DNA from 3 places in the Alcanivorax sp. HI0083 genome. Region 3 is predicted to be linked to each of the others. Evidence: predicted binding sites of a transcription regulator. Region 3 holds the regulator's gene; each other region holds the start of a gene.

Evidence for each region. The regulator sigma-54, encoded in region 3, starts transcription at its own class of promoters, with help from an activator protein. The targets are predictions, from matches to a motif close to TGGCACNNNNNTTGCTNT.
Region 1: the regulator sigma-54 is predicted to act here: its motif matches at 3,718-3,735, upstream of A3754_RS03065 (ammonium transporter).
Region 2: the regulator sigma-54 is predicted to act here: its motif matches at 5,247-5,264, upstream of glnA (glutamate--ammonia ligase).

What each region holds. Positions count from the first base shown of each region.
Region 1 covers NZ_LWFX01000287.1:430-5,629, forward strand. The annotation lists gene A3754_RS03050 (hypothetical protein) at 45-311, shown strand; gene A3754_RS03055 (dicarboxylate/amino acid:cation symporter) at 308-1,642, opposite strand; gene A3754_RS03060 (hypothetical protein) at 1,738-2,370, opposite strand; gene A3754_RS03065 (ammonium transporter) at 2,367-3,692, opposite strand; gene A3754_RS03070 (EVE domain-containing protein) at 3,831-4,310, opposite strand; gene A3754_RS03075 (hypothetical protein) at 4,307-4,681, opposite strand; partial or broken gene A3754_RS03080 (50S ribosomal protein L3 N(5)-glutamine methyltransferase) at 4,828-5,200, shown strand, end outside.
Region 2 covers NZ_LWFX01000187.1:693-9,197, forward strand. The annotation lists gene A3754_RS01970 (RimK/LysX family protein) at 1-118, shown strand, start outside; gene A3754_RS01975 (inactive transglutaminase family protein) at 118-1,653, shown strand; gene A3754_RS01980 (alpha-L-glutamate ligase-like protein) at 1,653-2,639, shown strand; gene A3754_RS01985 (metallophosphoesterase) at 2,688-3,635, opposite strand; gene A3754_RS01990 (tRNA (5-methylaminomethyl-2-thiouridylate)-methyltransferase) at 3,806-4,891, shown strand; gene A3754_RS01995 (sulfurtransferase TusA family protein) at 4,899-5,150, shown strand; gene glnA (glutamate--ammonia ligase) at 5,380-6,786, shown strand; gene A3754_RS02005 (DUF4124 domain-containing protein) at 6,932-7,693, shown strand; partial or broken gene glnL (nitrogen regulation protein NR(II)) at 7,835-8,505, shown strand, end outside.
Region 3 covers NZ_LWFX01001463.1:1,317-11,596, forward strand. The annotation lists gene A3754_RS22170 (C13 family peptidase) at 1-981, shown strand, start outside; gene yjgA (ribosome biogenesis factor YjgA) at 1,006-1,545, opposite strand; gene pmbA (metalloprotease PmbA) at 1,581-2,936, shown strand; gene A3754_RS22185 (BPSS1780 family membrane protein) at 2,993-3,739, shown strand; gene mgtE (magnesium transporter) at 3,826-5,190, opposite strand; gene A3754_RS22195 (HPr family phosphocarrier protein) at 5,296-5,565, opposite strand; gene rapZ (RNase adapter RapZ) at 5,629-6,489, opposite strand; gene ptsN (PTS IIA-like nitrogen regulatory protein PtsN) at 6,596-7,069, opposite strand; gene hpf (ribosome hibernation-promoting factor, HPF/YfiA family) at 7,085-7,384, opposite strand; gene A3754_RS22215 (RNA polymerase factor sigma-54) at 7,424-8,887, opposite strand; gene lptB (LPS export ABC transporter ATP-binding protein) at 9,122-9,847, opposite strand; partial or broken gene lptA (lipopolysaccharide transport periplasmic protein LptA) at 9,844-10,280, opposite strand, start outside.

The DNA of each region.
Region 1 (5,200 bases), on a different contig from region 3:
TGCAAGAAGCAGAACAAAAAATAATGTTGTGAACAGGTGTTGACTTGGTGAATTATAAAGTTAACATGTGTTCACATAAAGCATTTAAGGGAGCAATTGTTATGACTTTATTCTTTCGTTTGTTTAAAGACACCCTGGCCTTGATGATTGCGATTGCCGTGACGGTTTTGATCGTGGCGGGGCTTGGAAACAACGGTGAAAACCTGTTTTCCGTAATGCTGGCGTTTGCCTGCATGGTGCCTGTTATTGCCAGTGCTGCAGTTGCCATCAAGCGCGACTGGGATAATGGTGGGTTTGCGCACGCATTCTAAGGCTGTTCACTGGCGGTTGCATCTCGGCCCGCTTGCCCGCCTGTTGTCGTTACCGATTCCATCTCGGAGACCGGTAGCGACAATACCTGTTCTTCTCCCTCACTGCGTGCCAGCACCACGGTGACCACGCTGTCGCCCCAGACGTTGACCGCAGTGCGGCACATGTCCAGCACGCGATCGGTGACCAGAATCAGCCCAATGGCTTCTGCCGGCAGGCCGATGGCGCCAAGAATCACCGTAATCGCTACCAGTGATGCAGCGGGAATGCTGGCCACGCCGATGGAGGTGAGCAGTGCGGTGATCACAATCATGAACTGGGTGGTCAACGACAAGTCCATGCCGTAGGCCTGGGCAATGAACATGGCCGCCACGCACTCGTACAATGCGGTTCCGTCCATGTTGACGGTGGCACCCAATGGCAGCACGAAGCTGCTGGTGCGAGTCGATACACCGGAGCGTTTTTGTACACATTCCATGGTCAGAGGCAGCGTGGCGGCTGAACTGGCGGAGGAAAACGCGGTGAGCAGCGCTGGCGTCATGGCCTGAATATGGCGAAGTGGCGAGCGCTTGGTCGCCAGCGCAATCAGGATCGGCATGAAAACAAAAGCATGCAGGCCCAGTGCTACCAGTACGGTGAGGAAGAACCAGGCAAGCGGCTCAATGGCATCCATACCGGTGCGGGTTACCGTGGCGGCTATTAGCGCAAATACGCCCAGGGGCGTGAAACGAATGACCAGCATGGTGATTTTCATCACCACTTGGTAAATGCCATCGATAATGTTGCGCAGGCTCTGGCCGGAGGGGTTGCGTTCGGTTCGCAGAAAAAAACCGAACAGCAGCGAAAAGACGATCAGACCAAGCATTTGGCCATTGGCGGCGGCCGCTATCAGGTTAGGCGGCAGCATCTGGCGGAGAATATCAGTGAAATCGCCGGCCCCACGGCCTTCAATTTTGGCCAGCGCATCCTCGGTTTCTGTGGCCAGACCGAGTAATTCACGTGCGGGCTGATCGTTGATAATGCCAGGGCTGAACAGATTGACCACGATGAGGCCGATCAGCACGGCTACCAGAGTGGTAGTCATGTACAGGGCCACGGTTTTCAGGCCCATTCGGCCCAGATTCTGCCCATCACCGACGCCCACCATGCCGTTGATAATGGCTGTCACAATCAACGGAATGACGACCATTTTAAGGGCATTGATAAACAGGGTTCCCACCAGATCGTAGCCGCTGAGCACAGGCAGCCCGAGTAGCGTACTGGATTCGGCGGTGAAACTGCCTGCCAGTGCGCCGGCCAGCATGGCAATGAATATCTGGTGGTGTAATTTCACTGTCTCCCCCTGGTGGCCATCAATGGCCACCCCTGCCTTTGCTTATTCGATCCCTGAGAGTACCTGATCCTGTCTCGGTGCACAGTGGGGCAGTGCTACATCAAGGTTTGCAGGGCCTCCTTGTCATCCAGTCGGTTCAGCGTTGCCTGGTACGCCGCCTTGAGTTGTCGATCCGCCTCGACAGGGCCCAGCCGTTCGCATAGCAGGACATAGGTGCGGTTCAGTTGGTCTCGCAAGCTGGTCAAGGGTAGGGGGCTCAGTGATTGGTCCGGTGATTGTAGCCAGTATTCCATGGTCAGGCGGGTTTCGGGGCTAACGCTGGCCTGGCGCAGTTGTGCACCCAAATCCAGCTGTATCTGGCTGGCTGCCCGTTTGCCAAGTCCCTGCCACAGGGCCTGGAGCAGGCACTGAAACGCATGGGTGCACGGGTGCGCTTCGGTGTGGTTGTGGTTGCTGTTGGCCAATGGATCGGCGGCCAGTTCGCTGTCGGAAAGCGTCATCGCTTGCACCAGGCTCATGTGAATATGGTGGCGCCGTTCGCCCAAGTCGAACAGGCGACACAGATCGCTGACAAAGCCCTGCAGGGAAAAGCTGGGTCGCTCCGCGTAATGCTGCTGCCAGTGGCTGACCGCCTCCAGCAGGACCGGCTCATTCATGTAGGGCGTAAGGCCGGTGACGATAGCGCGCCGTCGACGCTGGACGCTTTGGTTGATGGGTGCGGAGCTCATGGGTGTTGCTCCTGACCGTGGGCTCTGTCCGGATTATAGGTTTCGCTGCTATAGAGCGTGTTCTGGGGAAATTCCGGGTAGCCGGTTTCGGCGTGCTCGCTGAGATCCAGTCCCCGTTGTTCATGCAGCGCCGGCGCCCGCAAGCCGGCAAGAATAGATACCAGCATGTACATGATTAGCGCGGTGAAGAATGCCCAGCCGAATGCCACGATCACGCCCAGCAGCTGCACCATCACACGTTGGCCATTGAACAGGTCGCCGTCATAGAAGAGGCCGGCAGCCAGGGTGCCCCAGGCGCCGGCGAAGGCATGTACAGGGACTGCACCGACCACGTCATCCAGGCGAAACGCGAGTAGGATTCGGGCACCGAAGGCCGCCAGCGCGCCAGCTACCAGGCCGGTGATGATGGCGAAGCCCGGTGTCATGACTGCGCAGCCGGCGGTCACCGCCACCAGCCCCGCCAAGCTGCCATTCACGGTTTCTGTCAGTAATACCGGGCGGCGACTTGCCATCCGGTAGATAACGCTGCCCACGGCACCGGCCGCGGCGGCCAGCTGGGTATTCAGGTTCACCTTGGCGATATCCACGCTGGCAGAGAGGGTCGAGCCCCCGTTGAAGCCAAACCAGCCGAACCAGAGTATGAAACCGCCCAATGCCACATAGGAAAGGTTATGGCCGGGAATGGTGCGTGGCTTGCCTTGGTTGTCGAAACGCCCAAGTCGCGGGCCTACCACCAGAATACCGGCCAGTGCACACCAGCCGCCGATACTGTGGACCACCGTGGAACCGGCGAAATCAATAAAGCCCATCTGGGCGAGCCAGCCATTGCTGTTCCAGGCCCAGTTGCCGAACAGCGGATAAATAAGGCCGGTGATCACCACCGCGCCACACAAATAGCCCACGTAGCGGGTGCGCTCTGCCATGGCTCCTGAGGCGATGGTGGCGGCGGTAGCCGCGAACATGATCTGGAAAAGGAGCATGGCCCAGGTACTGCCATCGGCCTGGTTGAGCATGAATTGGTCCTGCCCGAACCAGCCATTGGTGCTGGTGCCGAACATCAGCCCGAAACCCACGGCCCAGAACACCAGTGTGCCGACACACAGGTCCATGTAGTTCTTCATGACCACGTTCAGTGAGTTCTTCGCCCGGCTCAGGCCGCTCTCAAGCAGTGCAAAACCCGCTTGCATGAAGAACACCAGCGCCGCAGCGATAGCAATCCAGACTGTATCGGTGGCGGTCAGGGTGTCGGCGTTGGCGAACTCGGGAAGAATCAGCAGAGAAAGCCAGTGATAGCGTCGCAGCAGCATAGTGGTGAATCCCATTCGTCATTGGTGATGAGAAGAGGGGACTGCAACCGCTGTGCCAGCGCGTATAGCCGATAGAATCAGGGCTTCTTAGTTATTTTGTATTAACAGGCGCCCTGTTGTGGTGCTGAGGTTGTTTGTGGTGCGCGGGGTGCCCTATGCGGTGGCATCCACGGGCTGGCTTATCTGCCGGATAAGCTGGAGCTGTCGTTCAGATACTTTTTGCACCGACAGGCGAGGTCGCACCACCAGCTCCATGTCAGCAAATTCGGGGTGATGCTTGATCTGTTTCAGTGTTAATGGCTGAGGGTATAGGCAGGCAAACTGTATATCGGCCTGGTACCAGCGGGGCATCTCACGGGTGCTGCGTGGGTCATAGCCATCTGAAGCAGGGTCAAACTGGGTTGGATCGGGGTAGGGGGCGCTGGTTACGCGAGCTTCGCCAACGATGGCGGGCACCGCACAACTGGAATGGTAGATCAGCACCGTATCGCCGGCTTTCATTTCATCGCGTAGCCGGTTGCGAGCCTGGTAGTTGCGCACGCCATCCCAGCCACTGGTGGCATTTTTGCTGTTGCGCAGATCATCGATGCTGAAAGCATCCGGTTCTGTTTTTAATAACCAGATAGTGCTCACTCCTGAGGATGATGTTTGAGAAGGCACTCTTTGGCCTGGTTGATGCTGCCACAAATGTAAACGGGAAAGGCCGGCTTGTTAAGCTTCAACATCATATTGGCATAGGTACGGTTGAGTATACTTTCCAGGACCATGGCCTTGGCCTCGGTAATTTGCGCAAAATCCTCGCCACAGGAATAGCGCGCGGCGGTGTAATCCAGCCCTTTGATTTGGCCGACGTAGATGGTGAGCTGTTTACGCTGTTGGTGCTGATTGAACAAACGTAGCCGCTGCCGGTAAATGGACAATTGAACGCGCATATCCACCTGGGTGCCTTTCTTTAGCTCGACCAGGGCGAAGGGGCCCTCCTGCGTTACCGTAACCGCACTCATTACTGTCCCTTTACTGCAAGCGTGACAGGCTTTTATAACCGATTCTGTGCTAATCTTCAGCGCTTCTTTTTGCTGGTGTTCGTCAACGGTGCAGGATCAGGGGTGATCGGCGCAGTTGTCAGTAGCGTGTTGGTGGAGGTAGATGCGTGATCAGTTCGCAACAACAGAATGAGGCCATGGCCGCCCTGCAAACTGTCCGCGACTGTTTGCGTTTCGGCGAAAGCATGCTGCGCAGTGGCGGGGTGTTCTTTGGCCACGGTAACGATGACCCCTGGGATGAAGCCCTGGCGCTGTTGATGCATCAGCTGGCGTTGCCTCTACAGAGTGACCCTCGGATTCTCGATGCCCGTTTGCTGCCCTCTGAAATCAGTGGGTATGTGAGTCAACTGGTTAAGCGGGTGAATGATCGTGTCCCGGTTCCTTATCTGACCCATGAAGCCTGGTTTTGCGGCCTGCCGTTCTATGTGGATGAGCGGGTGCTGATACCGCGTTCGCCGCTGGCCGAGCTGATTGAGCAGT
Region 2 (8,505 bases), on a different contig from region 3:
GGATCCGTCGCTATCAATGGCGGTGGGCGAACCCGGTTGTCAGGCCAGTGAAGACAATAGTGAAGACAAGGTTGTCGAGAGCGACGACGAGACGATGGAGGCTGCCGAGGCGCTATAATGGGTTCTGTGAAGTTGCAAGCGCGGCTGCTTGCCGTTTTCCTGCTTTTGTTGGGGGGCGGCAGTATTGCTTACCAGTTGCTGGTACAAAATGTGCCGCTGAGCCAGGACGAGAAAGATCCGGTGTGGGTGGTCGATGCCCAAGTGTCTTTCTCGGCCAAGGCCAACAAGCCCGTCAAGGTGCGCATGTTCGTGCCGCCGCTGGGAGTGGGTTATACCACCCTCAATGAAAGCTTTATCTCCAACAATTACGGCGTGAACGTGAATGTGGAGAAGGGCAACCGGCAGGTGACCTGGTCGTCCCGTCGCGCCGAAGGCAACCAGTACCTTTATTACCGCCTCATGCTGACTCCGCGCTATGCGGATGCCCCGGAAAATGACCCCGGCCCCCAATTCCGCCCGGCTCCTACGCTGGATGGCCCGGATAAGCTGGCCGCCGACGCGCTGCTGGAGCCGATTCGCCAGCACTCGGCGGATGTGGAAACCTTTATCAGCGAGACCATCAAGCGGGTCAATGAACTGGAGAACGATAATGTCCAGTTGCTGCTGGGCAGCGATGTGAGCCCGGAGAACCGGGCCAATGTCATTGATTTGCTGCTGGCGGTGGCGCATATCCCGGCCGAGCCAGTCCATACGCTACGCCTGGCGGAAAGCCAGGAGCAGCAGCCGGAGCTGTGGCTGCGCAGCTTCAACGGCAAGAAATGGCTGTACTTCAATCCGCTCAATGGCCAGCAGGGTCTGCCGGAAGATCGTCTGGTCTGGTGGAGCGGCCCAGGGCCGCTGCTGAATATCGAGGGCGGCAAGTCTGCGGACGTGAGCTTTAGCGTGCACGAAAATGAAATGAGCGCGTTGCAGCTGGCCCAGTCCCTGCGTCTGAAAGACGTGAGCAGTTTTATCGATTTCTCCCTTTACGAACTGCCGTTACCTGCCCAGCAACTGTATCGCATTCTGGTAATGATTCCGGTGGGCGTCATGCTGGTGCTGTTTATCCGTTCGCTGATCGGCATGGAAACCCTGGGGACATTTACCCCCGTGCTGATCGCCCTGGCGTTCCGTGAGACGCAGGTAGTCTGGGGGGTATTGCTGTTTACCTCCATCACCGCCATCGGCTTGTCGGTGCGCTCCTATCTTGAGCATCTCAAATTACAGTTATTGCCCCGGCTTTCTGTGGTGCTGACCTTTGTGGTGATTGCCATGGCGTTGATCAGCCTGCTGGGCTACAAGCTGGGCATGGGCTCGGGTCTGTCGGTGGCGCTGTTCCCCATGGTGATCCTGACCATGGTGATCGAGCGGACCTCCATCGTCTGGGAGGAGCGTGGAGGCACCCAGTCATTGAAGGTGGCACTGGGCACGCTGGTAGCAGCCATTTTCTGTCATCTGCTGATGGTGTGGCAGCCGCTGGTGTATTTCGTGTTCACCTTCCCGGGCGTGTTGCTGTGCCTGGCCGCAATCATGGTGTTGATGGGGCACTACCGGGGCTATCGCCTCACCGAGTTGTTGCGGTTCCGTGCCATGGTGGACGGGGATAAGCGCTGATGTTCTGGTCGAAAACCCGCAAGGCTTTGCGCGCCCGTGGCGTGATGGGCATTAACCAGCGCAACGGCGATTATATCCTGCGCTATAACAAGCGCAGCCTGTACCCGCTGGTGGACGACAAGATCCAGACCAAGCAGATGGCGCTGGATGCGGGCATCCGGGTGCCGCACATGTATGGCACCATCGCTACCGAGCAAGGAATCAGTACCCTGCACCGGGTGGTGGAGCAGCACCGGGATTTTGTAATCAAGCCCGCACAAGGCGCTGGCGGCGATGGGATCATGGTGATTGCCGATCGTTTTGAGGATTATTTCCGCTCCGCCTCCGGGCGCATCATCACCACCGAAGAGCTGGAGCACCATATCTCCGGGATCATTTCCGGTATCTATTCCCTGGGCGGTCATCGCGACCAGGCGCTGATCGAATACCGGGTGCGTTCCACCGAACTGTTCAACCGGATCAGTTTCGAGGGGGTGCCGGATATCCGCATCATCGTGCTCAAGGGGTATCCGGTAGCCGCCATGCTGCGCCTGCCTACCCGGCAATCCCAGGGCAAGGCAAACCTGCACCAGGGCGCCATTGGCGTGGGGCTGGACCTGGCGTCCGGGGTCACTCTGGGTGGCACCTGGCATAATCTGAAAATCGAGCGTCACCCGGATACTGCGAACCCGGTGGCCGGGCTCACCGTGCCGGACTGGCAGGAGTGTCTGGAGCTGGCGGCCCGTTGCTACGACCTGACCGGCTTGGGCTATCTGGGGGTGGATCTGGTGATGGATCATGAGCATGGTCCGATGATGCTGGAGCTGAATGCCCGCCCGGGCTTGAATATCCAGATCGCCATGGACGATGGTCTGCTGCGCCGTTGTCAGATTGTCGAGAAGCAGCTTGAGGCCCTGAAAGACGAAACCCGTCCGGTGGCTGAGCGTGTGGCATTCTCAAAACAACAGTTTGCGGTTGCCGGCCCGGTGGCGGCGCAAGAAGAGTAACCGTGAGCAAGCGGCAAGCCTGTCGCTTTCCTGCCTTTGCAAGCCGCTTCAGCGAATCCCTTCCCCCTGTTGGTTGCCCTGCCAGAGTAGTGTGATCAATGGGTCCTGTGGGTTGCCCAGCACACTGTAGAACCGGTACTCCGCTCGCATTGTCCCTCTATCGTCTCGCAGATCAATGGTGGCCAGGCCGTGGGTGGCACGGGTGAAGCGTTGCTGTTTGCTGGGAGGGCCCAGGTCGTTGTTGATGCTGGCGGCCCCGGAAATCAGCTGGCGGGTGCCCTGGTATTCTCCCTCGTCGGACAGCACGTGGTCATGACCGCCTACCAGCAAGTCCAGGTGGCCGAGTAGTTTGGGCTTGAGTGACAGGTTGATCATCTCGCCGGCGTCACCGTGGGAGCCGGTGCTGAACATGGGGTGGTGAGCAAAGCCCAGGCTGAAGCGGCAGCCGTGCTGGCGAGCTGTATCCTGGGCCTGTTCCAGCCAGCTGCTCTGGCGGCGGAAGTAATACCATTTTTCGAACCAGGTGGTCTCCAGGCTGAAGGCACAGGCGTCCGGCCATTGTTCAAAATAATAGAAGTGAGGAAAGTGGACTTGCGGGTAGCGTCGCGCCACTTGCAGCCAGGCCTCGCCGCTGCCTTTCCAGTCATGGTTGCCCAGCACCAGATAGAAGGGGATGCCCGCGTCCATGGCCGGTTTCATGGGAGTGAGAAAGCGGCTTTCCAGCAAGGGGTCGTCGGCACTGGTGATGCCATCCGGATAGACAAGATCGCCCAGGTAGCGGACCTGGTCACATTCCAGGTTCACCAGCGCCTGACCCATGGCCATGGACGGTGCATTGCCCCAGCCGCCATCTCCCACAGCGCAGATTCGCTGCCCGGCCAGGGGCTCCTGATGAACCAGCCAGGGGCCGTGGGGGGTATGCCACCACCAGCCCAGCGAAGCAGCGATCAGGGAAAACAGTGACGCCATCAGCAGCCAGCGAAGTCTTGGGCGCATAAAGCAAAGCAATTTCAATTACATGGGGGGCCGAGTGTGGCGGACCGGCATGACGGTGAAGTGACAGCCGGTGGGTGCGGCGGCCATCGGGAGGATGCGCCCTGGGCCCGCGATTGCTATACTGCGCCGCCCAATTTTTGAGCTGTCCCCACAGCAACGCAGGTTTTTCGATGACAGAGGCAAGCCAACCAATCAAGCGCCGCGCCATTGCTCTGGTGTCCGGTGGACTGGACTCCATGCTGGCGGTGAAAGTCATGCAGGAGCAGGGCATCGAGGTGGAAGGGGTTAACTTCTACACCGGCTTCTGCGTGGAAGGGCATACCCATGCCATCCGCAAAAAGGACAAGGACAAGGAAAAGCGCAACAACGCCTTGTGGGTCGCGGAGCAGCTGGGCATCAAGATGCACATCATTGATATCTCCGAGGAGTACAAGGATGTGGTGCTCAACCCCAAACACGGTTATGGCGCGAACCTGAATCCCTGTCTGGACTGCAAGATCTTCATGGTCAACCAGGCCACGCTGATGATTAACAAGGCCCGCGAACTGGCGGGTGACCGGGGCTTCGATTTTATTGTTACCGGTGAAGTGATCGGTCAGCGCCCGAAGAGCCAGCGCAAGGAGACCATGCCGATCATCAGCCAGGAGTCCGGTGCGGATGACCGCTTGCTGCGCCCGCTGTGCGCCCAGAACCTGCCGCCCACCCTGCCCGAGCGCGAAGGCTGGGTTAACCGGGACGAGCTGCACGACTTCTCTGGCCGCAATCGCAAGCCGCAGATGGCGCTGGCCGCCAAGTTCGGGCTGGATGACTTTGCCCAGCCCGCCGGCGGTTGCTGTTTCCTGACCGATGAATCCTATTCCAACAAGCTGGCCGACCTGTGGAAGGCTCGCAACGAGCGCCGTTACGAGTTGGACGACATCATGCTACTGAAAGTGGGGCGTCACCTGCGTCCGCAGCCCCATTACAAGCTGATCATCAGCCGAGAAGAAGGCGAAAACCGCTTTCTGGAAGGCTATCGCTACCAGTTCACCAGCCTTACTACGGTGAGCTGCCCGGGGCCGTTGGCACTGGTGGATGGTGAGTTTGGCAGCGAGGCGGAGCTGGAGCAGGCGGCTGCCATTGTGGCCCGTTACTCCAAGGGGCGGGTTGACGAGACGGTGACCCTGGAAGTGCGTAGCCCTGATGGGGTCGCCCGGGAGATTACCGTGGCGCCGGCACAGCCGGATGCGGTACTGGCCAGCTGGAATGTGGGTTGATTCGACGATGACCTCTCCCCTTAACGAACTGGATGTGCGTCGGCTGCTGTGCCCCATGCCGGTGATCAAGACCCAGAATAAGGTAAGAACCCTGGCCACTGGCGATACGCTGAAAGTGGTCTGCACCGACCCTGGCGCGTTGAGCGATATCCCGGCCTGGTGCCGAATTAACGGCCACGAGGTGCTGGAAATGGGCGAGCAGGGCAACGAAGTTTTTGTGGTGCTGCAAGTGGGCGAAGATAACGGTGCACTGTTTTAGTGCTTCGCACTTATTGAGTGCACCGTTGCTGTGCACCAAAATGAATCATCTTCCCTGGTTTCTGCGATTTAGGCGGAGAATGCGCTAAAAAAGGGCTGGCACGGTATTTGCCTCCCTATTGGCAAAGCTGGCCCAGTGGCCGAGAATACCGGCTCCTTGTGCTGCCCTTACCCAGAGCGGTACGACGAGTCAGAGACAAACCCGCTGTTCCTTAGGAGGACGCAAGATAATGTCTGTTAAGACCCTCAAACTGATCAAAGAAAACGATGTGAAATGGGTGGACCTGCGCTTCACCGATAGCCGTGGTAAGGAGCAGCACGTAACCCTTCCGGTTGGCGAAATCGATGAAGATTTCTTCCAGGACGGCAAAATGTTCGATGGTTCTTCCATCGCTGGCTGGAAAGGCATTAACGAATCCGACATGGTCATGATGCCGGATGACGAATCCGCTGTACTGGACCCGTTCACTGACGTTGCCACCCTGAACCTGCGTTGTGACATTCTTGAGCCGAACACCATGCAAGGTTACGAGCGCGACCCGCGCTCCGTTGCTCGTCGTGCCGAGGAATACCTGAAATCCACCGGTATTGCTGACACTGCGCTGTTTGGTCCGGAGCCGGAATTTTTCGTATTTGATTCCGTGCAGTGGAAGTCCGACATGCAGGGTTCCATGTACAACATCCACTCTGAAGAAGCGGCGTGGGTATCCCATGAAGATTTTGAAGGTGGCAACATCGGTCACCGTCCGGGCGTGAAAGGCGGCTACTTCCCGGTTCCGCCGGTAGACAGCCTGCACGATCTGCGTGGCGCAATGTGTTCTGCCATGGAATCCATGGGCCTGAACATCGAAGTGCATCACCACGAAGTGGGCACCGCAGGCCAGTGTGAAATCGGCGTTGGCGCCAACACCCTGACTGCCAAGGCAGACGAAGTACAGATCCTCAAGTACTGCGTACACAACGTGGCTCACGCCTACGGCAAAACCGCTACCTTCATGCCCAAGCCGCTGATCGGTGATAACGGCTCCGGTATGCACGTGCACGTGTCTCTGGGCAAAGACGGCAAGAACCTGTTTGCCGGCGACGGCTATGCTGGCCTGTCTGACGAAGCGCTGTATTTCATCGGCGGTATCATCAAGCACGCCCGCGCCCTGAACGCCTTCACCAACGCCTCCACCAACGCCTACAAGCGTCTGGTGCCCGGCTTTGAAGCCCCGGTAATGCTGGCCTATTCTGCCCGTAACCGTTCTGCTTCCATCCGGATTCCGTTCGTGAACAGCGCCAAGGCCCGTCGTATTGAGGCTCGCTTCCCTGATCCGTCTGCGAACCCGTACCTGTGCTTTGCGTCCCTGCTGATGGCTGGCCTGGACGGCATCAAGAACAAGATGCACCCTGGCGATGCCATGGATAAAGACCTGTACGACCTGCCGGCTGAAGAAGCGAAAGACATCCCCACCGTGGCGCACACCCTGACCATGGCGCTGGATTGCCTGGAAGAAGATATGGACTTCCTGACCGAAGGTGACGTGTTCACCAAGGATATGCTGGAAGGCTACATCGAGTTGAAGCGTGGCGAGATCGAGCGTCTGAACATGACCCCGCACCCGGTTGAGTTCGATATGTACTACTCTTGCTAATTTCCTTCGGGAAGCAGCAGAAAAGAGGCCCCCGCTAGTCGGGGGCTTTTTTTTGCCTGAAAAAAAGCGTGCTATTTTGTGCACTTACCCCTTTTCTGGGCGCAGCAGTCAGGCCAGAATCAAGGACAGTCATAGGGAGATAACAATGAAGAAGTCGCTGATTGCCGTTGTTGCCTTGGGGTTGATCTCTGGATCAAGCCTGGCGGCCACCGCGGAACAGGAAGACGGGGCCAGCCGGACAGAGGCTTCTGATGCGCCGGCGTCGAAGATTTACCGGACCACCGATGAAAAAGGCAATGTGGTATTCACGGATCAGCCTGGAGAGAACAGCCGCTCCGAGGAAGTGAAACTGAAAACCACCAATACAGTGCCAATCAAGAAGGTGGAAATGCCGGAGGCGGTGTCGGCGCCAGAGGAAGAGGCGGCGGACCCCACGGTGGAGGAGTACACATCGCTGACCATTACCTCCCCGGAAAGCGGCTCCACACTGCGTAACCCGACTGATGCTGTGTATGTGTCCGTGAACCTGCAACCTGGGCTGCAGCCCGGTGATAGCCTGGTGTTGCTGGATAATGGCGCAGAGCAGCCTGCGATGCAGCTGGATGCGCCGGAACGTGGGGTGCATAACCTGATCGTGAAAGTGGTGGGCGAGGATGGCGAAACCCGTATCACCTCCGAGCCGGTGGAAGTGTACATTCACCGCAGCACGGTCAGTGACTTCCGCAACTTCCCCGGTGGTGGCAGTAACGGTGGTGCTGCGCAAGTCGGTGGTGCAGCCGACCGTGGTGGCTCGGCCAATGTGGGTGGCAGTGCGTCAACCGGGGGCGCTGCCAGCGTGGGTGGTGGTGCAGATCGGGGCACCGCGGCCAAGCCGGCAAAACCGAATCGGAGCATCCGCAACAACTAATGGTGCACCTTAATGGTGCGTCCTGCCCTTCCTTCCCTTTAAACTCATCAATAGCAGGCTTTTACGCCTGTGCTGCAGGCCGCTGATACCCGCTTTGTCGGGCTGATCTACAGGTGGCCTGATAATTGCTTGTGCCCTGTTATGGGCCAATTTCTGATGGGTGACATTACGTTGCACAAACGACTACTGGATCACCTGCGTACCGCAGTGATCATGCTGGACGATGCCCTGTGCGTGCGCTACCTGAACCCGGCGGCGGAAATGCTGTTGGCGACCAGTACCAGCCGCGCCGTCGGCCAGCCTCTGCCCGGTTACTTTTTCGATGATGAAGAGGCGCGCCTCGCCATTCAGCAGTGCATTGATGATGAGCACCCCTTCACCCAGCGCGAAGCGAGGCTGTCGGTGGCGCCGGGCCATGAAATCATGGTGGATTATTCGGTCAGTCCGATTAACGAGCCGGGCCAGCCTTTGTGTCTGTTGATGGAAATGCAGTCGCTGGATCGCTTGCTGCGGATCAGTCGTGAAGAAGCACTGATCCATGCGCACCAGGCTACCCGGGCACTGGTGCGGGGTGTGGCCCATGAAATCAAGAATCCGCTGGGTGGCATCCGCGGTGCGGCCCAGTTGTTGGAGCGGGCGCTGCCTGATCCGGAGCTGACCGAGTATACCAAGGTCATTATCGATGAAGCCGACCGGCTGCGGTCGGTGGCAGATCGTATGCTCGGCCCGCGTAAGCCGCCGGAGTTCCGTGCCGTAAATGTGCACGAGTGCCTGGAGCATGTGCGCCAGTTGTTGCTGGCGGAATACCCCAA
Region 3 (10,280 bases):
TTTGAAGGCAAAGGGGAACTGACCCGTCCGGATGGCGTGGTAATTCATGCGTCTTTTGAAAACGGCCATGCGGAAGGCCCGGGGACGCGCACGCGGCCCAGTGATGAGGGCAAGCCCGTGGTGGAAAAGGGCTTTTTTGTGCAGGGCGATTACTACCCCAGTGAAAAAGCCTGGCGGCAGCGCAAGCAGCAGCAGGCGGCGGCCATGGAAGCGCGGTTGTATACCGAATCCAGCCGATTACAGTCTGTCTTGTCCTCGTTGGCGCCCCAGCGGCCCGGTGTGCGCGATGTCTATTTGCTGGTAGTCGGCGGTGACGGCACCGAAGCGGTGTTTGCCCGTGAGGTGGACTGGGTGGCGGAACGGTTGGGCTCGGTGTTTGATTTGAAACGTCGCCATGTCCGCTTGATCAACGGTGGTAGTGATGAGCTGCCTTTGGCCACCCGCACCAGTGTGCAGGAGAGTCTCAAGGCGCTGGATGCCTTGCTGGACCCTGAGGAAGATTTATTGCTGGTGCATTTTGTCAGCCATGGTGCCCGTAACGGTGATCTGCTGCTGGATGATAAAAGCCTCAAGCTTAACAACCTCGCCGTGACCGATGGCAAGCAGTGGTTGAATGGATTGTCTGCCCGGCATCAATGGCTAATCGTGTCTGCCTGTTATTCCGGCAAGTGGGTGGAAGGCCTGGCGTCGCCGGAGCGGGTCGTGTTTTCCTCTGCGGCGGCGGATCGCACTTCGTTCGGTTGTGGCGATGATTCCGAACGGACCTGGTTTAGCAAGGCGTTATACGGCGAAGTGATGGCAGCCGGGATCAATGATCCGCAAGCCTGGTTCGAAGCAGCCAACGAAAAAGTGTCGCTGATGGAGAAAGAACAGGGCATCGAAGGTGACGCCCATTCCCAGCCACAGAAAGCCGTGGGTGAGCAGTTTTTACGTTGGTGGCAAGCGGATAAAACAGCCCTGATGGTACCGGAGCGGCGTTGATATCGCTTTGGATTACGTGCCGAGTCAGTACAGCGGTGCGGTTTTATCCAGCTGGTTGAGGTAATTGATTAGCTTGCGTCGCTCGCGCTTGAATTTTTCCTTTTCCGCAGGCGGTGCAGCAGCGGGGTCTTTCACTCGCGCTTTCAGGGCGTTACGCGTCAGGTTGCGCAGTTGCTGGCGGTCGCCGTGGGGAAAGAACTCCAGAATTTGTTGCAAGGTGCTTTCCGCATCTTTGGGTTGCTCGCAGGCCGCAATCTGCTCCACCCAGTTGCTGAGGCGCTGCTGGCGAAAAGGGTCATTGAGGAGCTCCAGCGCCTGAATGATCTGTTCGCTGTTGGTTTCGCGAATGAGCCGGCCGATGTATTGGGCATGACGGCGGCGTGCTTCGTGGCTGGTGATGCGTGTGGCTTCAACCAGCGCGTATTGCAGATCGTCACGCAATGGCAGGCGCTCTCGCTCCACCTGTTTCATGTCCATCAGTAACAGACCCAGCTCTTGCAAGGCATTGTCTTCGCGTTTTTGCTGGCCCTTGCTGGTGATCTGGTCGTCGCTATACTCGGTCATAACTGTTTAATACCCATCAATGGAACCGCTATTTTATGTCTGATTCCTCCGCAACGACAGCCGAACTCGATAATACGCAGCTACAACAGGCCAAAGATACGGCTGCCTGGCTTATAGAAGAGGCCAAACGACAGGGGGCCGATGCGGCGGAAGTGGGAGTCAGCCTGTCCCAGGGCTATTCAGTCAATGTGCGGCAGGGGGAAGTGGAAACGGTGGAATTCCACCGTGACCGAGGTGTGTCGGTGACAGTGTACAAGGGGCAGCGCAAAGGTCACGCCAGTAGCTCCGATGATAACCGCGACAGTTTGCGGGCGACCCTGGCCGCCGCCACGGCCATTGCCGGCTACACCGAAGAAGACCGTTATGCGGGGCTGGCGCCAGCGGCGGATCTGGCAAAGGAAGTGACAGACCTGGATCTGTATCACCCCTGGGCCATGGATACCCAGTCTGCCATTGAGCAGGCATTGCGTTGTGAAACCGTGGCCCGTGACGATGCGCGCATCGTCAATTCCGAAGGTGCCTCCGTCAATAGCGGGTCCAGCCTGCGGGTGTATGCCACCTCGGAAGGGTTTTTGCACGGCTACCGTGGCACCCACCACAGCCGTGTGTGCAGTGTGGTGGCGGAAGATGAGGCCGGTATGCAGCGCGATTACTGGTATGACGGTGGGCGTGTGGGGGATCGCCTGGCGTCTGCCGAAGCGGTGGGTGAGCAGGCCCGTGAGCGCGCCCTGGCGCGGTTGGGTGCTGAGGTGCCGCAAACCGGTGAGCTGCCGGTGATCTTCGCCCCGGAAGTGGCGTCGGGTCTGTTGGGGCATCTGGTCTCTGCGATCAGTGGCGGGGCACTGTATCGCCGCAGTTCTTTTCTTCAGGACAGTCTGGGCAAGGCGGTGTTACCGGCCGGGTTTCAGCTCACGGAAAACCCGCACCTGGCGGCGGGTAATGCGTCTGCGCCCTTCGATGGTGATGGCTTGCCCACCCGGGCTCAGGCGTTTGTGGAAGACGGTGTGCTGAAACAGTATGCGCTGGGCTTGTACGCCAGCCGCCGTCTGGATATGGCGCCCACCGGCAATGGTGGGGGGGTGCGCAATGTACGCATTACCGATACCGGTGATTCGCTGGCTGCACTGATGGCCAGGGTGCCGAAGGGTATTCTGATCACTGAAGTCATGGGCCAGGGCATCAATCTGGTGACCGGAGACTATTCTCGCGGGGCAAGCGGTTTCTGGTTTGAGAACGGTGTCATACAAGGTGCACTGCAAGAGTTTACTATTGCCGGTCATCTGGGGGAGATGCTGTTAGGTATTCAAGGTAGCGGCACGGATGTGGACTATCGCGGCAATATTGCCTGTGGGTCCCTGTTGTTGTCGCCTGTCAAGATTGCCGGTCGCTAATTTGCCCTGGTGTGATTCGTTTATTTTTTGACTCGGGAAAGGGAAGGAACCAGCTAATGAGTGATATGAATCCGTATCAACAGCCGCAATCGGATGTGGCCAACGCGGCGCCGGCCAGCGCCAATGAATTCACCATCATCGCGCCACGGAAAATCAGTGTGGGGGATGCCATGGGCTGGATTGGCAAAGGCCATGGCATGCTCAGTGGGCACTGGGGTGTGGTGCTTGGCGCGCTGGTCGTGACGGTGCTGATCACTTCTGCCTTGCAGATCATTCCGCTTCTGGGCGCGATTGCCCAGATACTGCTGACGCCGCTGCTGTATGCGGGCATCGTGAAAATCTTTCATCGTATCGATACGGAAAACCGTTCTGATTTCTCGGACCTGTTTGCCGGGTTTTCTGATCGTACCAATCCATTGATCATGACCGCCGTGGCGCAGTTTGTGGTGCTGCTGGTGGCGGGTGTCGTATTGGGCGGCCTGTTTTTCCTGCTCGGCCGTGACGGCAGTACTGCAGCTATCGTGGTGCTTGGCCTGTTAGCCACGGTGGCCATGTTTGTCTTCATGTTCCTGTTTTACTTCGCCGTGCCGTTGATCTTCCTGGGGCAGAAAGGGGTGGTTGATGCCATGAAGCTGAGCCTGGATGCCTGCCTGAAAAATATTATTCCCTTCATCGTTTATACCCTGGTGATCTCCCTGATCCTGGTGGTGGCGGCGATTCCGCTCCTGTTGGGGTGGTTGTTCGTGATGCCGATTCTGGCCGGTGCGTACTACGTATCGTTCAAGCAGCTGTTTGTGGAATAAGTGCTGCAGCAGAAGGTGATGCACAAAAAAGGCGCCGCATTCGGCGCCTTTTTTGTTGTTGTGGGCCAATGAAGGCCGGTGTCTTGTTACGTTAGCAGGTGTGCATACAGCACCGTGGCCAGGCCGAGGAAAGCAAAGAAGCCGACAATATCGGTAATGGTGGTCAGCACCACGGACCCGGCCAGGGCCGGATCAATGCCCAGCTTCTTCATGGTGATGGGCAGCAGGGCGCCGGCGCTGGCCGCCATGACCAGGTTGATCACCATGGCGGCGGCGATGACCAGTCCGAGGTTGGGGTCGTTGAACCACAGCCCGGCGGTAATGCCGATCACGGTTGCCCAGAGCAGGCCATTGATCGCGCCCACGGACAGTTCCTTGAACAGCAGGTAGCGGGTGTTGTTGGACTGGATCTGGCCCAGCGCCATGGCGCGGATGACCAGAGTCAGTGTCTGGCTGCCGGCAATGCCGCCCATGCTGGCCACGATGGGCATCAGGATGGCCAGCGCCACCACTTTTTCCAGGGTGGCTTCGAACAGGCCGATGACGGCCGAGGCGGCGAGCGCGGTCAGCAGGTTGATACCCAGCCACAGGGCCCGGCGCCGGGCGGTTTGCCACACGGAGCCGAAGGTATCTTCGTCTTCATCCAGGCCGGCCATGCTCATCAGTGAGTGATCCGCTTCTTCGCGGATTACGTCAACCACGTCATCAATGGTGATCCGTCCCACCAGCATGCCGTCTTCGTCCACCACCGGGGCGGTTACCAGGTCGTGGCGTTCGAAGATTTTTGCTACTTCGTGGGCGGGCAGGGTGGCGGTAATGGATTCCGTGTCGGTGATCATGGCTTCACGCACGGTGGTGCCCGGGTCGCTGATCAGTACCTTGGTCAGCGGCAGCAGGCCGATGAACTGGTTTTTCCGGTTCACCACGGCCAGGTTATCCGTGGTGCGAGGAATTTCGCCGCGGCGACGCAGGTAGCGTTGAACAACTTCGAAGGTGATCTCCGGGCGCACGGTGATCACGTCCGTGTTCATCAGGCCACCGGCGGTGTCTTCCGGGTAGCTGAGCACATGCTCCAGCCGTTCGCGGTTCTGTTCGTCCAGGCTGGCCATCACCTGGGAGGTGACATGGTCCGGCAGCTCTTGCAGCAAATCCGCCAGGTCATCCGTGTCCAGTTCTTCTACCAGCGATACCAGTTCGTCAGTGGACAGGTTGCGCAGCAGTTCTACCCGGACCTCTTCGCCCAGGTATTGCAGGACTTCGGATTCCTGATCTTTATGCAGCAGCTGCCAGAGAATTTCCCGTTCCCGTGGCGGGGAGGATTCCAGTAAATGTGCCGCTTCCGCGCCGGGCAAATTGTTGATCAGCTGACGTACCTGGGTATAGGTACCGCTGGCCAGGGCGCGGTTAATGGCTTTTAAATGCTGTTGGCTACGGCTGCTATCGGCGGGCATGGCTCCTCCTTGCTGGAAGAGAGTTTACACGAGGCGGTGTGAAGGCCGAAGCGTGGCCGGTGGGATGGCGGTAAAGAGTGGTAAATTCCCCGGTGATTCGCGGGTTTACTCGCCTTCGTCGAAACAGCGGGCGAACAGGTCTTCCAGTTCGTCCATGGCGTGTTGTTCGTCTTCCCCTTCCACCTGAAAAGTGACGCTACTGCCTTTCGCTGCGCCAAGCATGAGCAGGCCCATGATGCTTTTTGCGTCGATGGTCTGGCTCTTGTGCAGGACCAGAATGCGGCTGTCGTAGCGGGAGGCCACGCTGACCACTTTGGCGGCCGCGCGGGCATGCAGGCCGAGTTTGTTGATTACGTCGAGTTTTTTTTCAATCATCGGGCGTCTTGTGGTCAGAAGTGATCTGAAAGGGAAAATGCCGGGTGTCAGGCCATGGTTGCCTTATTGCTCTCGGGGGAGTTCCCGGTGGCGAACCTGAAGCGCAATGCCTTTGTCGCGCAGGGTCCATGCCAGCTGCTCGGTGATAAAGACTGAGCGATGGCGCCCGCCGGTGCAGCCGATGGCGACGGTCACGTAGCTGCGATCACTGTGGGCAAACGCCGGTAACCAGCGCACCACGAAATCGCCGATGTCCTTGAGCATGTCGTGACTGGCCTGATGCTGGCTGAGGAAATCGATGATGCAGTCATCCTTGCCGGTAAAGGGGCGCAGGTCTGCATGCCAGTGTGGGTTGGGCAATACCCGTACATCGAACACCAGGTCCGCGTCGGTGGGCAGGCCATTCTTGAAGCCAAAGGATTCCAGCTGCAGAGACAGGGCGGCTTCACGGTGGGCCACCCGCTCGCGCATCAGGTTGCGCAGGGTGTGGACGTCGTGGTTGCTACTGTCGATAACCAGGTCGGCGCGCTGGCGGATGTTGGCCAGCAGTTCCCGTTCATGGCCGATGGCGTCGGCCAGTGAGCGCTCGCCAGTGCCCAGCGGGTGGCGACGACGGGTTGCGCTGAAGCGGGTCTGCAGGGTGTGGTCATCCGCGTCCAGGTAGACGATTTCACTGTGTACCTGCTGTTCGTTCAGGGCTTCAAGGATGTTGTCGAAAGCCAGTAACTGGGCGGGGAGGTTGCGGGCATCAATGCCCACAGCGACCCGTTCAATCGGAGGCTCGCCCTCGCTGAGCTGTTTCGCCAGTGTCGGCAGCATGCCGGCGGGCAGGTTGTCGACACAATAAAATCCCTGGTCCTCCAGCGCTTGCAGTGCGGTGGTTTTCCCGGACCCGGAACGGCCACTAATAATCGTGAGTTTCATGGTTGCACCGCTGGCACGCCACACGCAGCGCGCTGGCACGCAAGATGGATAGACAAGGTGGCGTTTGGGGCGTGTTGCATGATGCGTGAAAGCCTGTTGCGTTCCTTCATGATGCCAGTCGCAACTCCGCTTCGGATTCTACGGCAGTCTGGTAGAGGTGCTGGTTGTCTGTGCTGTGGCGCAGTTCGGCGCGGTAGCTGTCGTCGTTGAACAGGGATGCCAGGTGGCTAAGTGTCTTGAGGTGCTGTTCCGGGTTGTCCTGGGGGACCAGCAACACAAACACCAGGTCCACGGGGTGCCCGTCAACGGCGTCGAAATCGATGGGGCTTTCCAGTTTCAACAACAGGCCGACTGCTTGCTGGCAATGTCCGAGCCGGCAGTGGGGAATGGCAATGCCTTCGCCAATGCCTGTGGAGCCCAGTTTTTCCCGGGCGACCAAAGCATCGAAGACCTCCTGTTCATTGAGGCTGTCACAGCTGGCCGCGGCCAGCTGTGCAACCTGATCGAGCAGTTGTTTCTTGCTGCTGGCCTGCACGCCGTGATGGGTGCGGGCCAGAGTCAGTAGTTCGCGAACTCGCATAATTGTCGCTTTGGGTTAGTGACCGTGCTTGTGGCTGACGGCCTTTTCCTTGTGTTTGAGAATCTGGCGGTCCAGCTTGTCCGTCAGTTTGTCGATCGCTGCATACATGTCTCCGGCCTCAGCGGTGGCGAAGACATCGGCCCCGGAAATATGGATTGTGGATTCGGCTTTATGGGTTTTCGGTTCCGGAGAGAGAATAACCTGGACGCTGGTGATTTGATCGAAGTGGCGCTCCAGGCGGGAGAACTTATCACCCACATAGGCACGCAAGGCATCGGTAATATCCAGGTGATGACCGCTGATATTAATTTGCATGGCTGGCTCCTTTACCTGTTTGGGATCCGTCCTGGCGCCCTACACCAAACGCTTGCGGGCGCTGGAAGACGGTATTCGCATCGCCTCTCTGTATTTGGCGACGGTCCGGCGCGCTACATTGATTCCCTGCTCATTCAGCAAGCTGGCCAGCTTGTTATCGCTGAGCGGCTTGCGGGGATTCTCGGCAGCGACCAGCTTCTTAATAATGGCACGAATAGCGGTGGAGGAACACTCACCGCCGCCGTCTGTTCCCACGTGACTGGAAAAGAAATATTTCAGCTCAAAGACACCGCGGGGTGTCATCATGTATTTCTGGTTGGTGACCCGACTGATGGTCGATTCATGCATCTCAACGGCGTCGGCAATATCCGCCAGAACCAGGGGCTTCATGGCTTCATCGCCATAATCGAAGAACCCTTGTTGCACATCGACGATGCGGGTGGCCACCTTGAGCAAGGTGTCATGGCGGCTCTGCAGGCTCTTGATGAACCATTTGGCTTCCTGAACACAATTGCGCAGATATTGCCCGTCTTCACCGCTGGTGGTGCGGGCGATATTGGCGTATTGCTGCTGCAGATTGACCCGGGGAAGGACGTCGTCGTTGAGGCTGACCTGCCAGCGGCCCTGGTGCTGACGGACGATCACGTCGGGAACGGCGTAATCTACCTGGGGTTCGCCGATCTGCTCGCCGGGGGCCGGGTCCAGGGTGCGTAGCAGGGACAGGGCCTCCAGCAGGACGTCCTCGCTGATCTGCAGGGTGCGACGCAGGGCGGCGTAGTCGTGTTTTTCCAGCAGATCCAGGTGGGCCAGCAGGGCACAGGCTTCGTCGCGCAGGGCGGTATCGGCGGGCAGTTGGCGCAGTTGCACGCCCAGGCAGTCCGCCAGATCGATGCTGGCCACGCCGACGGGGTCGAACTGCTGCAGACGGTGCTGCACGGCAAGTACTTCGTCGCGCTCCAGTTCATCGCCTTCGGTGAGCAGGTCTGGCTGGGCGTTCACCATGTCGACAATATCGTCCAGCGGTACGGTGATGTAACCGCGGTCGTCCAGGGATTCAATGATTGTCATGGCGATAATGCGGTCCACATCGCTCATGGGAGTCAGGTTCAACTGCCAGAGCAGGTGGTCCTGGAGGTTGCCGGAGACGGCGTGGCGTTGTTGCCATTCGTCTGCGTCGTCGGGGAGGGAGGCGGTGGCGCTGCTGGTCTGGCCGGAATAGACATCATCCCACTCGGTTTCCACGCCAGGCTCGTCCTGCACCAGCTCTTCCAGGGCGTCGTCACGCTCGGTGTCCAGCCCCTCGTCCTGACGTTCTTCGTCATGTTCGGGCAGGCTGTCGTCCCCGAAATCGTCGGCCAGCTCCAGCAGCGGGTTGCTTTCCACGGCTTGCTGGATCTCCTGGCGCAGGTCCAGCGTGGACAGCTGCAAGAGGCGTATGGCTTGCTGCAGCTGCGGCGTCATGGTGAGCTGCTGGCCAATTTGTAGTTGTAGTGTGGGCTTCATACTGCTCGGTATTCTGCGGATCCCCAAAACCTGAGAATACCAAGCCAGTTACCTAACAAGCAATATTTGTGCCAGAATATTTTGTGTGGTAGGGACGTCAGTTGATAAGTGATAGTGGACAGTTGACGGCTACGCGGAAAAGTATTGTCTTGATCTGAAAGCGCAAGAGGCCGCGTCCATAGTTGGGCGCGGCCTCCACGGTTTTGAGTGGTCGCGACAGCTGTGCACTGTCAACTACAATCTGAAGTCGGCGCCCAGGTACACATCCCGCACCTGCTGGTTGGCAAGGATGATGTCGGCATCGCCGGAGGCAATGATATGGCCGGCGCTGACGATATAGGCGGTATCGCAGATATCCAGCGTTTCACGGACGTTGTGGTCGGTGATCAACACGCCGATGCCGCGGTCTTTCAGGTGGCGGATAATGCCCTTGATATCGTTCACCGAGATCGGGTCAACCCCGGCAAAGGGTTCGTCCAGCAGGATGAAATCCGGGTCGGTGGCCAGGCCGCGGGCAATCTCCGCCCGGCGGCGCTCACCGCCGGACAGGCTCATGCCCAGCGAATCGCGAATGTGCCCGATGTGGAATTCCTTGAGCAGGCTTTCCATGCGTTCGTGGCGCTCTGCCTTGCTCAGTTCCTTGCGGGTTTCCAGAATCGCCATGATGTTCTCTTCCACCGTCAGGCGACGGAAGATGCTGGCTTCCTGGGGCAGGTAGCCAATGCCGCGCTGGGCGCGACCGTGCATGGGCAGGTGGGTGATGTCGCCGTCATTGATTTCGATGCGGCCGGCATCCGCTTCCACCAGGCCAACGATCATGTAGAAGCAGGTGGTCTTGCCGGCGCCGTTGGGGCCCAGCAGGCCAACGATCTGACCGGCTTCCACGTCCAGGGAAACGTCCTCGATGACCCGGCGGCCCTTGTAGCTTTTTGCCAGGTGGTGGGCGCGTAAGTGGCTCATGGTGTGCTGGGCTCCGCATCAGGTGAGGCGGTGTTGCTGTCCTCACTGGGGGTGTCTTTTTCGTTGCTGGAATCGCCACCGGTGGTGTCGGCGTCACCGCTGGTTTCGCGGGTTTGATTCTCGGCGGGGATCACCAGGCGAACCCGCTGGTCGCCTTCACTGCTGGCATCCACGCGCTTGGAATCGAGGCTGTATTCCACCTTGGCGCCTTCGAAGGTGTTGCCTTGGTGTTCAATGTAGGCGTCGCCGGTGAGAACCAGGGTGCGGGCCTTGATGTCGTACACCAGATTTTCAGCATGGGCGTTGAGTCCTTCGCCTTCTTCCATGCGCACCGGGGTGCCGCTGGCTTCGACCCGGACCAGGTCGCCATTTTTGGTGAACAGGCGCATTTCGTCGGCAAACAGTTTGCGTTTGCCCTGAATCAGTTCCACGT